One region of the Enterobacter sp. 4974935 genome, then DNA from elsewhere that is predicted to be linked to it. Evidence: predicted binding sites of a transcription regulator. Region 1 holds the regulator's gene; each other region holds the start of a gene.
The links. The regulator LexA, encoded in region 1, represses DNA repair genes until DNA is damaged. The targets are predictions, from matches to a motif close to TNCTGTATGTACATACAGNA.
Positions count from the first base shown of each region.

Region 2: a site for LexA is predicted at 882-901, ahead of sbmC (DNA gyrase inhibitor SbmC). Genes of this name have one in related genera too.
Region 3: a site for LexA is predicted at 847-866, ahead of metR (HTH-type transcriptional regulator MetR). Genes of this name have one in related genera too.
Region 4: a site for LexA is predicted at 1,401-1,420, ahead of sulA (SOS-induced cell division inhibitor SulA). Genes of this name have one in related genera too.

Region 1 is NZ_JBZWGT010000003.1:4,043,360-4,045,561, forward strand. Features, by position in the region: gene dinF (MATE family efflux transporter DinF) at 1-601, opposite strand, end outside; gene lexA (transcriptional repressor LexA) at 665-1,273, opposite strand; gene AC4OVS_RS20595 (diacylglycerol kinase) at 1,382-1,750, opposite strand; gene plsB (glycerol-3-phosphate 1-O-acyltransferase PlsB) at 1,905-2,202, shown strand, end outside.
Region 2 is NZ_JBZWGT010000003.1:1,448,794-1,450,995, forward strand. Features, by position in the region: gene dacD (serine-type D-Ala-D-Ala carboxypeptidase DacD) at 1-798, shown strand, start outside; gene sbmC (DNA gyrase inhibitor SbmC) at 917-1,390, shown strand; gene AC4OVS_RS08050 (FUSC family protein) at 1,482-2,202, shown strand, end outside.
Region 3 is NZ_JBZWGT010000003.1:4,155,406-4,157,607, forward strand. Features, by position in the region: gene metE (5-methyltetrahydropteroyltriglutamate--homocysteine S-methyltransferase) at 1-782, opposite strand, end outside; gene metR (HTH-type transcriptional regulator MetR) at 898-1,851, shown strand; gene AC4OVS_RS21100 (carboxylate/amino acid/amine transporter) at 1,739-2,202, opposite strand, start outside.
Region 4 is NZ_JBZWGT010000003.1:2,745,182-2,747,383, reverse strand. Features, by position in the region: gene ompA (porin OmpA) at 1-514, opposite strand, end outside; gene sulA (SOS-induced cell division inhibitor SulA) at 871-1,380, opposite strand; gene AC4OVS_RS14545 (TfoX/Sxy family DNA transformation protein) at 1,598-2,202, shown strand, end outside; gene yccS (YccS family putative transporter) at 2,181-2,202, opposite strand, start outside.

The DNA.
Region 1 (2,202 bases):
TCCCGTACTCGGCAATTGCCGTAGCCAGCGCCGCGCCCCGGACGTTCATGTGCAGTCCCATCACCAGCCAGAGATCGAGCACAATGTTAAGCAGGTTGCCCACCACCAGCAGGATCACTGGCGCGCGGGCGTACTGCACGCCCAGCAGCCAGCCCAGAAGGACCAGGTTTGCCAGTGAAGCGGGCGCGCTGAGCCAGCGAATTTCGAGGAACCGCCGGGCTTGTTCCAGTACGGCATCGCTGCCGCCTACAATATGGAGCGCAAGATCAATCAGTGGCGTACGCAACAGAACGATTAACGCGCCAGCACCGAACGCCAGAATGAGCGGCTGAACCAGCGCACGCGCCAGACGCAGGGGATCTTTTGCACCATACGCCTGGGCCGTCAGGCCTGTCGTACTCATGCGCAGAAAAAGTAGCAGCATAAAGAGGAAGCTGGTCGCCGTTGCGCCGATCGCGACGCCGCCGAGATAAATCGGCGAATCGAGATGCCCGATAACTGCCGTATCCACCAGCCCCAGCAGAGGAACGGTAATATTGGAAAAAATCATCGGTAGCGCAAGACGCCACAACGCCTTATCGGCAGAAGTTAGCAATGCCATGGAAATTACCGGAATCAGAAAACAGGCCAGGCTGTAGAGGAACTACAGCCTGTCAGGAAGAGATTACAGCCATTCACCGTTGCGGATAACGCCGACCGCCAGCCCTTCAATAGAGAAGCTCTGCTCGCGGAGATCCACCACAATCGGGGAGAATTCATTGTTTTCAGGCAGAAGCTGCACGGTATTGCCTTGTTTTTTCAGGCGCTTAACCGTCACTTCATCATCAATGCGCGCCACCACGACTTGCCCGTTACGCACGTCCTGGGTTTTGTGTACCGCCAGCAGATCGCCATCCAGAATACCGATATCTTTCATGGACATTCCGCTAACGCGCAGCAGGAAATCGGCGCTCGGCTTGAACATGCCTGGGTCAACCTGATAGTGCCCTTCGATGTGCTGCTGCGCCAGCAGAGGTTCACCTGCGGCTACGCGACCCACCAGCGGAATACCGCTCTCTTCTTCCACCAGCAGACGGATGCCGCGTGAGGCGCCGGAAACAATCTCAATCACGCCCTTACGCGCAAGCGCCTTAAGGTGCTCTTCGGCAGCATTAGGAGAACGGAAGCCCAGACGCTGCGCAATTTCTGCACGCGTGGGTGGCATACCCGTCTGGCCGATATGATCCCGAATGAGATCAAACACCTCTTGCTGCCTGGTCGTTAACGCTTTCATACCGCCCCCTGGGTGTATATACAGTTATGCTGTGAGTATATACAGTCAAAGGCGATTTTGGAACCAAAAACTGCACAAAAAACCAGGGACTTAATTATTCCTCGAGGCTCATCGGAAATGCGACCAAAGTAGCGTGACCCAAGTGATCGCCGCCGTGATAATCGACAGCAGTACGGCAGCGGAACCCATGTCTTTCGCCCGGCCAGACAGTTCATGGAATTCCGACCCGATTCGGTCAACAACGGCCTCAATAGCGCTATTCAGAATTTCCACTATCATCACCAGAAGGACAGATCCGATGAGCAGTACGCGGGTGATAGCATCAACATCAAGGAAGCAGGCGATGACAACGGCAACGATTTCGGCAACCGCTTCCTGGCGGAAAGCGGCTTCATTAACCCATGCGGCGCGGAAACCTTTCCATGAATAACCGGCAGCTTTAATGATTCGAGTTAACCCAGTGGTATTATTGGCCATTAAAAGAACCTTTTATGATAAATAGCGTCAGTAACTAAAGCCGCAGCGCGTTTTGCTGCGACCTGAAGTATGACGGGTAACAACAGAAATTTTGCGCGCTTTCTGTTATCCTTGCGCCGCAATTGCATTATTAACCAGAGGCTTTACATCGTTTATGTCCGGCTGGCCACGAATTTACTACAAATTACTTAATTTACCATTAAGCGTACTGGTAAAAAGTAAGTCTATCCCAGCAGAACCTGCGCTGGAATTAGGGCTCGATACGTCGCGCCCTATTATGTACGTTTTGCCTTATAACTCGAAGGCAGACCTGCTAACGCTTCGCGCTCAATGTCTGGCGCACGATTTACCTGACCCGCTTGAACCGCTGGAAGTCGACGGTACGCTGCTGCCGCGCTACGTGTTCATCCATGGCGGACCGCGCGTGTTCACCTATTACACGCCGAAAGAAG
Region 2 (2,202 bases), 2.6 Mb from region 1:
GGCCTGATTGTTGATTCCGGCAATGACGCCTGCGTGGCGCTGGCGGATCACGTGGCGGGCGGTCAGCCGCAGTTCGTCAGGATGATGAATGACTACGTTGAAAAGCTGAACCTGCGCGATACCCACTTCGAAACCGTACACGGGCTGGATGCACCGGGTCAGCACAGCTCCGCTTACGATCTCGCCGTGCTTTCCCGGGCCATCATCCACGGCGAGCCTGAGTTCTACCACATGTACAGCGAAAAGAGTCTGACCTGGAACGGCATCACTCAGCAGAACCGCAACGGCCTGCTGTGGGATAAGACCATGAACGTGGATGGTCTGAAAACGGGACACACCTCGGGCGCGGGCTTTAACCTGATCGCCTCCGCAGTGGATGGTCAGCGTCGACTGATTGCGGTGGTGATGGGGGCAGACAGCCCGAAAGGACGTGAAGATCAGGCGCGCAAGCTGCTCCACTGGGGACAGCAAAATTTCGATACGGTGCAGATCCTGCATAACGGCAAAAAAGTGGGAACCGAACGCATCTGGTATGGCGATAAAGAGCAGATCGCGCTGGGCACGGATCAGGATTTCTGGCTGGCATTACCCAAAACGGAAGTGCCGAACATCAAGGCGAAATATGTAATGGATAAAAAAGAGCTGGAAGCGCCGATCGCCGCGCATCAGCGGGTAGGGGAGATCCAGCTGTACGATCGTGACAAGGTGGTAGCGCACTGGCCATTGGTTACGCTGGAGCGCGTTGAAAAGGGCGGCCTTTTCTCCCGCCTCGGCGATTATCTGCATCATAAACTCTAACCTTTTCGGGCAGACTGGCAGTGTTGCGAGTCTGCTCACATAATAAACACTCCTGGTTTGCCGATAATCTCGATTCTGCTTTATAGTGTATATATATACAGTAATAAACGGAGGCAGCATGGACTACAGCATCAGGCAGCAACAGAAACGTACGATCGCTGGCTTTCATCTCGTGGGGCCGTGGGAAAAGACGGTCAAGCAGGGATTTGAACAGCTGGTTATGTGGGTAGATGGACGTCATATTCAGCCGCAGGAGTGGGTGGCCGTTTATTATGACAATCCGGATGACGTGCCGGCAGAAAAGCTTCGCTGCGTTACCGCCGTAACGGTAGCGGACGATTTCACTATCCCTGATAACAGCGAAGGGGTAATGCTGACCGAAATTGCTGCCGGAGAGTATGCTATTGCCGCCGCGCGCGTCGAAAATCATGATTTCGCCACCCCGTGGTATCAGTTCTTCAACTCCCTGCTGGAAGACAGCAAATTCCAGATTGCGCCAAAACCCTGCTTCGAACGCTATCTGAACGATGGCAATGCTGACGGCTACTGGGATATTGAGATGTTTGTACCGGTAGAGCACAAAGTGGGATAATCCTGCGAAACGCAGGGTTTTTCAGCCGGGCGCGATCCACCCGGCTGAAAACACAGTACAATTGTGGTTTGCCGTAGAGCTGGAGACGGGTGTGCGCCCCGACAAGTCATTAACCCCTTTTGAAATTCGGTTATACAAACATTATCGCGTGGTGCACGGTTGCCGCATTGCGCTGGCGTTTGTGCTGACCTTCGTACTGGTTCGTTTGCTGGATATCCCGGAAGGAACGTGGCCGCTGATCACGCTGGTGGTGGTGATGGGGCCGATCTCATTCTGGGGGAACGTGGTCCCTCGCGCTTTCGAACGCATAGGCGGTACCGTTTTAGGCTCGGCGCTTGGGCTTATCGCCCTGAAGCTGGAGCTAATTTCATTTCCGTTCATGTTGCTGTGGTGCGCGGTGGCGATGTTTCTTTGCGGATGGCTGGCCCTCGGCAAGAAACCGTATCAGGCGCTGCTGATTGGCATTACGCTCGCGGTAGTGGTCGGCGCACCGGCGGGCGATATGACCACCGCATTGTGGCGAAGCGGGGACGTGATCCTCGGCTCGTTGCTCGCCATGCTGTTTACCGGCATCTGGCCGCAGCGCGCCTTCCTGCACTGGCGCATTCAGATGGCAAACTACGTCACGGCATTTAACCGGGTTTACCAGGCCGGGTTTTCGCCGAATCTGATTGAGCGTCCGCGGCTGGAAAAGCACCTGCAAAAAATCCTTAATGATGTGGTCAAAATGCGCGGGTTAATTACCCCGGCAAGCAAAGAGACGCATATCCAGAAAGCCATTTTTGAAGCCATTCAAACGGTCAGCCGTAATC
Region 3 (2,202 bases), 110 kb from region 1:
CCCTGAACCGGCAGCGCGGTAATGGTTTTCAGGTTCGGCGTTACGCCTTCGAAGTAGGTGGTCAGCAGCAGCTTCACCTGCCCGGTGAGCGCGTTATACGCCGGTTTGAAGGCGTCCAGCCACGCCTGCGGCAGCTCAAGCACCAGCGCCGGTTCATCGATTTGCACCCACTGAATGCCGCGTTTGCCCAGCTCAATCAGCCCCTGCTTATAAACCGGCAGAATGTCGTTCAGCAGGCTGAGGCGGTCGAACTGTTCGCCTTTCACTTTGCCCAGCCACAGGTAGGTTATCGGCCCCAGCAGCACGGGTTTCACCTGGTGACCCAGCGCCAGCGCTTCGTCCACTTCATCCAGAAGCTGGGTCCAGGTCAGTTTGAACTGCTGGCCTTTAACGAACTCCGGCACCATATAGTGATAGTTGGTGTTGAACCACTTGGTCATTTCCGCCGCCGCCGCTGGCTCACCCGTTGGCGCGCGGCCACGGCCGATGCGGAACAGGGTATCGATATCCACCGATCCATCGTTGTTCTGATGACGAGCCGGCACGTTGCCAAGCAGCAGGCTGGTGGTCAGAACATGGTCGTACCAGGCGAAATCGCCCACCGGCAGCAGGTCAATGCCCGCCTGTTTTTGCTGTTCCCAGTGACGCGCGCGCAGCTCACGTCCCACCGCCAGCAGTTCTTCACGGGTGGCGTTACCTGCCCAGTAGCTTTCTTGCGCTTTTTTTAGCTCGCGACGCAGGCCAACGCGAGGGAAACCGAGAGTGTGAGTGCGGATTGTCATGGTATGCCCCTTGTGAAATTCGTTATTTAGACGTCCAGATGTTTACACATCTATAATTGGCAGGTACTGTATATTCCTCAAGCGCAAAATGTTCATGGCGAAGTGAAGGACTTTCATGATCGAGATAAAACACCTGAAAACGCTACAAGCGTTGCGGAACTGCGGTTCTCTTGCGGCGGCAGCGGCCACGCTGCACCAGACTCAGTCTGCCCTTTCTCACCAGTTCAGCGATCTGGAACAACGCCTCGGCTTTCGTCTTTTTGTGCGTAAGAGCCAGCCTTTGCGCTTTACGCCGCAGGGCGAAATTTTGCTTCAGCTGGCGAACCAGGTGCTGCCGCAGATTGCCAGCGCGTTGCAGTCCTGCAACGAGCCGCAGCAGACCACCCTGCGCATCGCCATTGAGTGTCACAGCTGTATTCAGTGGCTGACCCCCGCGCTTGAGAATTTCCGCCAGAAGTGGCCGCAGGTGGAAATGGACTTCAAGTCCGGCGTCACGTTTGATCCGCAGCCGTCGCTTCAGCAGGGTGAGCTGGATCTGGTGATGACCTCAGATATTCTGCCGCGCAGCGGTCTGCACTATTCTCCAATGTTTGATTTTGAGGTACGTCTGGTGCTGGCCCCGGACCATCCGCTGGCCGCCAAAACGCGCATCACGCCGGAAGATCTGGCAACGGAGACGCTGCTGATTTACCCGGTACAGCGCAGTCGTCTGGATATCTGGCGCCATTTCCTGCAACCCGCAGGCATCAGCCCACAGCTGAAGAGCGTGGATAACACGCTGCTGTTAATTCAGATGGTGGCGGCCAGAATGGGAATTGCGGCGCTGCCGCACTGGGTGGTCGAGACGGTTGAACGCCAGGGTCTGGTGGTTACCAAAACCCTGGGTGAAGGACTGTGGAGCCGGCTGTACGCCGCCGTGCGCGACGGCGAGCAGCGTCAGCCGATTACGGAAGCGTTTATTCGCTCAGCGCGGAACCACGCGTGCGACCATCTTCCGTTTGTGCGGAGCGCGGAGCGACCCAGCGGCGATGTACCCACAGCGAAGCCAGGATCACCGTTCCCCCAATAAGGAAACTCGGCCAGTGCGGCTGTTCCTGCCAGATGGCGAGGTTCACCAGTAGCCCCGCCGGCACGTGCACGTTGTTCATGATCCCCAGCGTTCCGGCGTCTACCTGCGTCGCGCCGTAGTTCCACATAAAGTAGCCCAGCCCCGACGCCACCACGCCCAGCCAGACCAGAACGCTCCACTGCACGGGGGTGGTCGGCAGCTTTTGCGGGTTGCCGAGCATAAACCATGCCGCAATCGCGACAATCGCTGCGCCCATATAGAACCACGCAAACGCGTTATGCTGCGGCATCGGGCGGGTCTCCATGAGGCGTTTGTAGCCCACCATCCCGATGGCGAAGCTGATATTGGCGA
Region 4 (2,202 bases), 1.3 Mb from region 1:
TGTTGTTAACCCACTGGTATTCCAGACGGGTAGCGATGTCACGGGTCATTGCCCACTCAACGCCACCAGCGAATACTGGGGAAACACCAGTGTCGTGGTCGTCACCAGCGATGCTGTTGCTGGAGTCTGCACGCCATACCATGCCGCCCAGACGGGTGTACACGTCCAGATCGTCAGTTACTGGGTAACCCAGTTTAGCGGTCAGCTGTACGCCTTGAGCTTTGAAAGCGCCATTTACGTTGTCGCCTTTGTAAGGCATACGACCTAACCAGTCGTAACCCATTTCAAAGCCAACATACGGGTTAACCTGATAGCCACCGAACGCACCTGCACCCAGCTGGCTCTCGTGAGTAGGGCCATCGTTGTTCAGGCTGCTGTTGTACCAACCGGTGTCATGGAACTGAGACCAGCCCAGTTTACCACCTGCATACCAGGTATTATCTTTCGGAGCGGCCTGCGCTACGGTAGCGAAGCCAGCCAGTGCCACTGCAATCGCGATAGCTGTCTTTTTCATTTTTTGCGCCTCGTTATCATCCAAAATTTGCCATGAATATCTCCATCGGAGGAATCACGGTTAAATCCTTCACCGGGGGGCGTGGTCAAATATAAACCTACCGATATCTTCGGCTTAGGCCGAGCACCCCTGGCGATGTAAAGTCTACAACGTAGCTGAAAACTTACAAGTGTGAAGTCCGTCAGGCATATGAAAAAAAAAGTTCCGTATACCTAATATTTAACAATTTTTGAACGAATTTTGTGCAGTAAAATTAACGAGAACCGCGTCAGACAAGCCTTGCCGCAGTTTTGGCGCGTTGAACTTTTTTTGCATACTGCGGTCGAAAAAAATTCCAGGAAAACTCTTAAAATGACTCAATGGTACACATTTGAGTGAATTTTTAGCCCGGGATGTTGTCCTCTGCGATAGGAATCTCCACGAACTGGCCGCATGATGAAACCCATCGCGTTACCTTCTTCAGCCGCTTCAGTCAGACGCAAATGTTCCTCTTGCGACAGATCCTCAGGCAACCACCCAATCACGACGCTATAGTTCCCGGTACGTAATGCCCGGACCATCGACTCGACCGTATCGCAAGGGGAGAGTTGATTAATCTGCATCACCTTCGCTAACGGCAGCCCAGCCGACTGAACCCATTCGCGACTTAATTTTTGCTGTGGCGTCAGCCAGAGCTGCCAGCGAGACTGTTGCCCGAGCTGCTGCAAAAGCGGCAGGAGTAAGAGTTGTGTCAACAGCGGCTGGTCTTCACGGTAAACCACTTCACTGATAAGCCCTGTCGATTCACGCCCGATAGAATTCTGCGCAGCATTGCCTGCGGCAGAAGTAGAAGGTGTTAAGTGATTTGCATAGCCTGAAGTGTACATATTCATTCCAGCCCTGTAGTTACTGTATGGATATACAGTAACCCCTGTATGCATAAAGATCAACCTCATTTTCGGAAAGCGACTCGCAAATTTCATCCATTCCTGGTGAACCTGAAAAAATCATCTTGCCCAACGGCAATAAGTTGCCTATTTTCCTGCTAACGGATCCGTTAGTAAGAAATATCGTGGTTACTGTATGATTTTTAATGGAATTATCATGAAAAAGATATCTTATGATCGGATTTATCAATCTCAAGAATACCTCTCTCCGCTGGGCGAAATTCATCATCGCGCCCTGTTTGGCGGTTATACCCTTGCCGTGGATGAAGCGGTGTTCGCGATGGTGTCTGACGGTGAGCTTTACCTTCGCGCCTGTGAGCAAAGTGCAAAATACTGTGTAAAAAACGCCTCCTCTTTTCTGACCCTGATGAAACGAGGACGTCCTGTGCTGCTTAATTACTACCGTGTGGATGAAGGTCTGTGGCAAAACAGGGAAAAACTGCTTCAGCTCTCCTCGTTTGCGCTCGATGCCGCCAGGAAAGAGCGCTACCAGCGCCATCAGCGTAACCGGCTTAAAGATCTGCCGAACCTGACCTTTCAGATTGAGGTCCTGCTTATGGAGGCGGGCATTACTAATGAAGAGACGCTACGACAGTTGGGGGCGAAGACGAGCTGGCTGAAAATGCGCTCTAAGAATAAAGCGCTGAGTATCCGGGTATTGTTCGCGCTTGAAGGCGCGATTGAAGGGTTACATGAAGCGGCACTCCCGGCGGATATTCGCCGGGAGCTTACGGAGTGGTTTAATGCGCTGCCTGAGTCGCA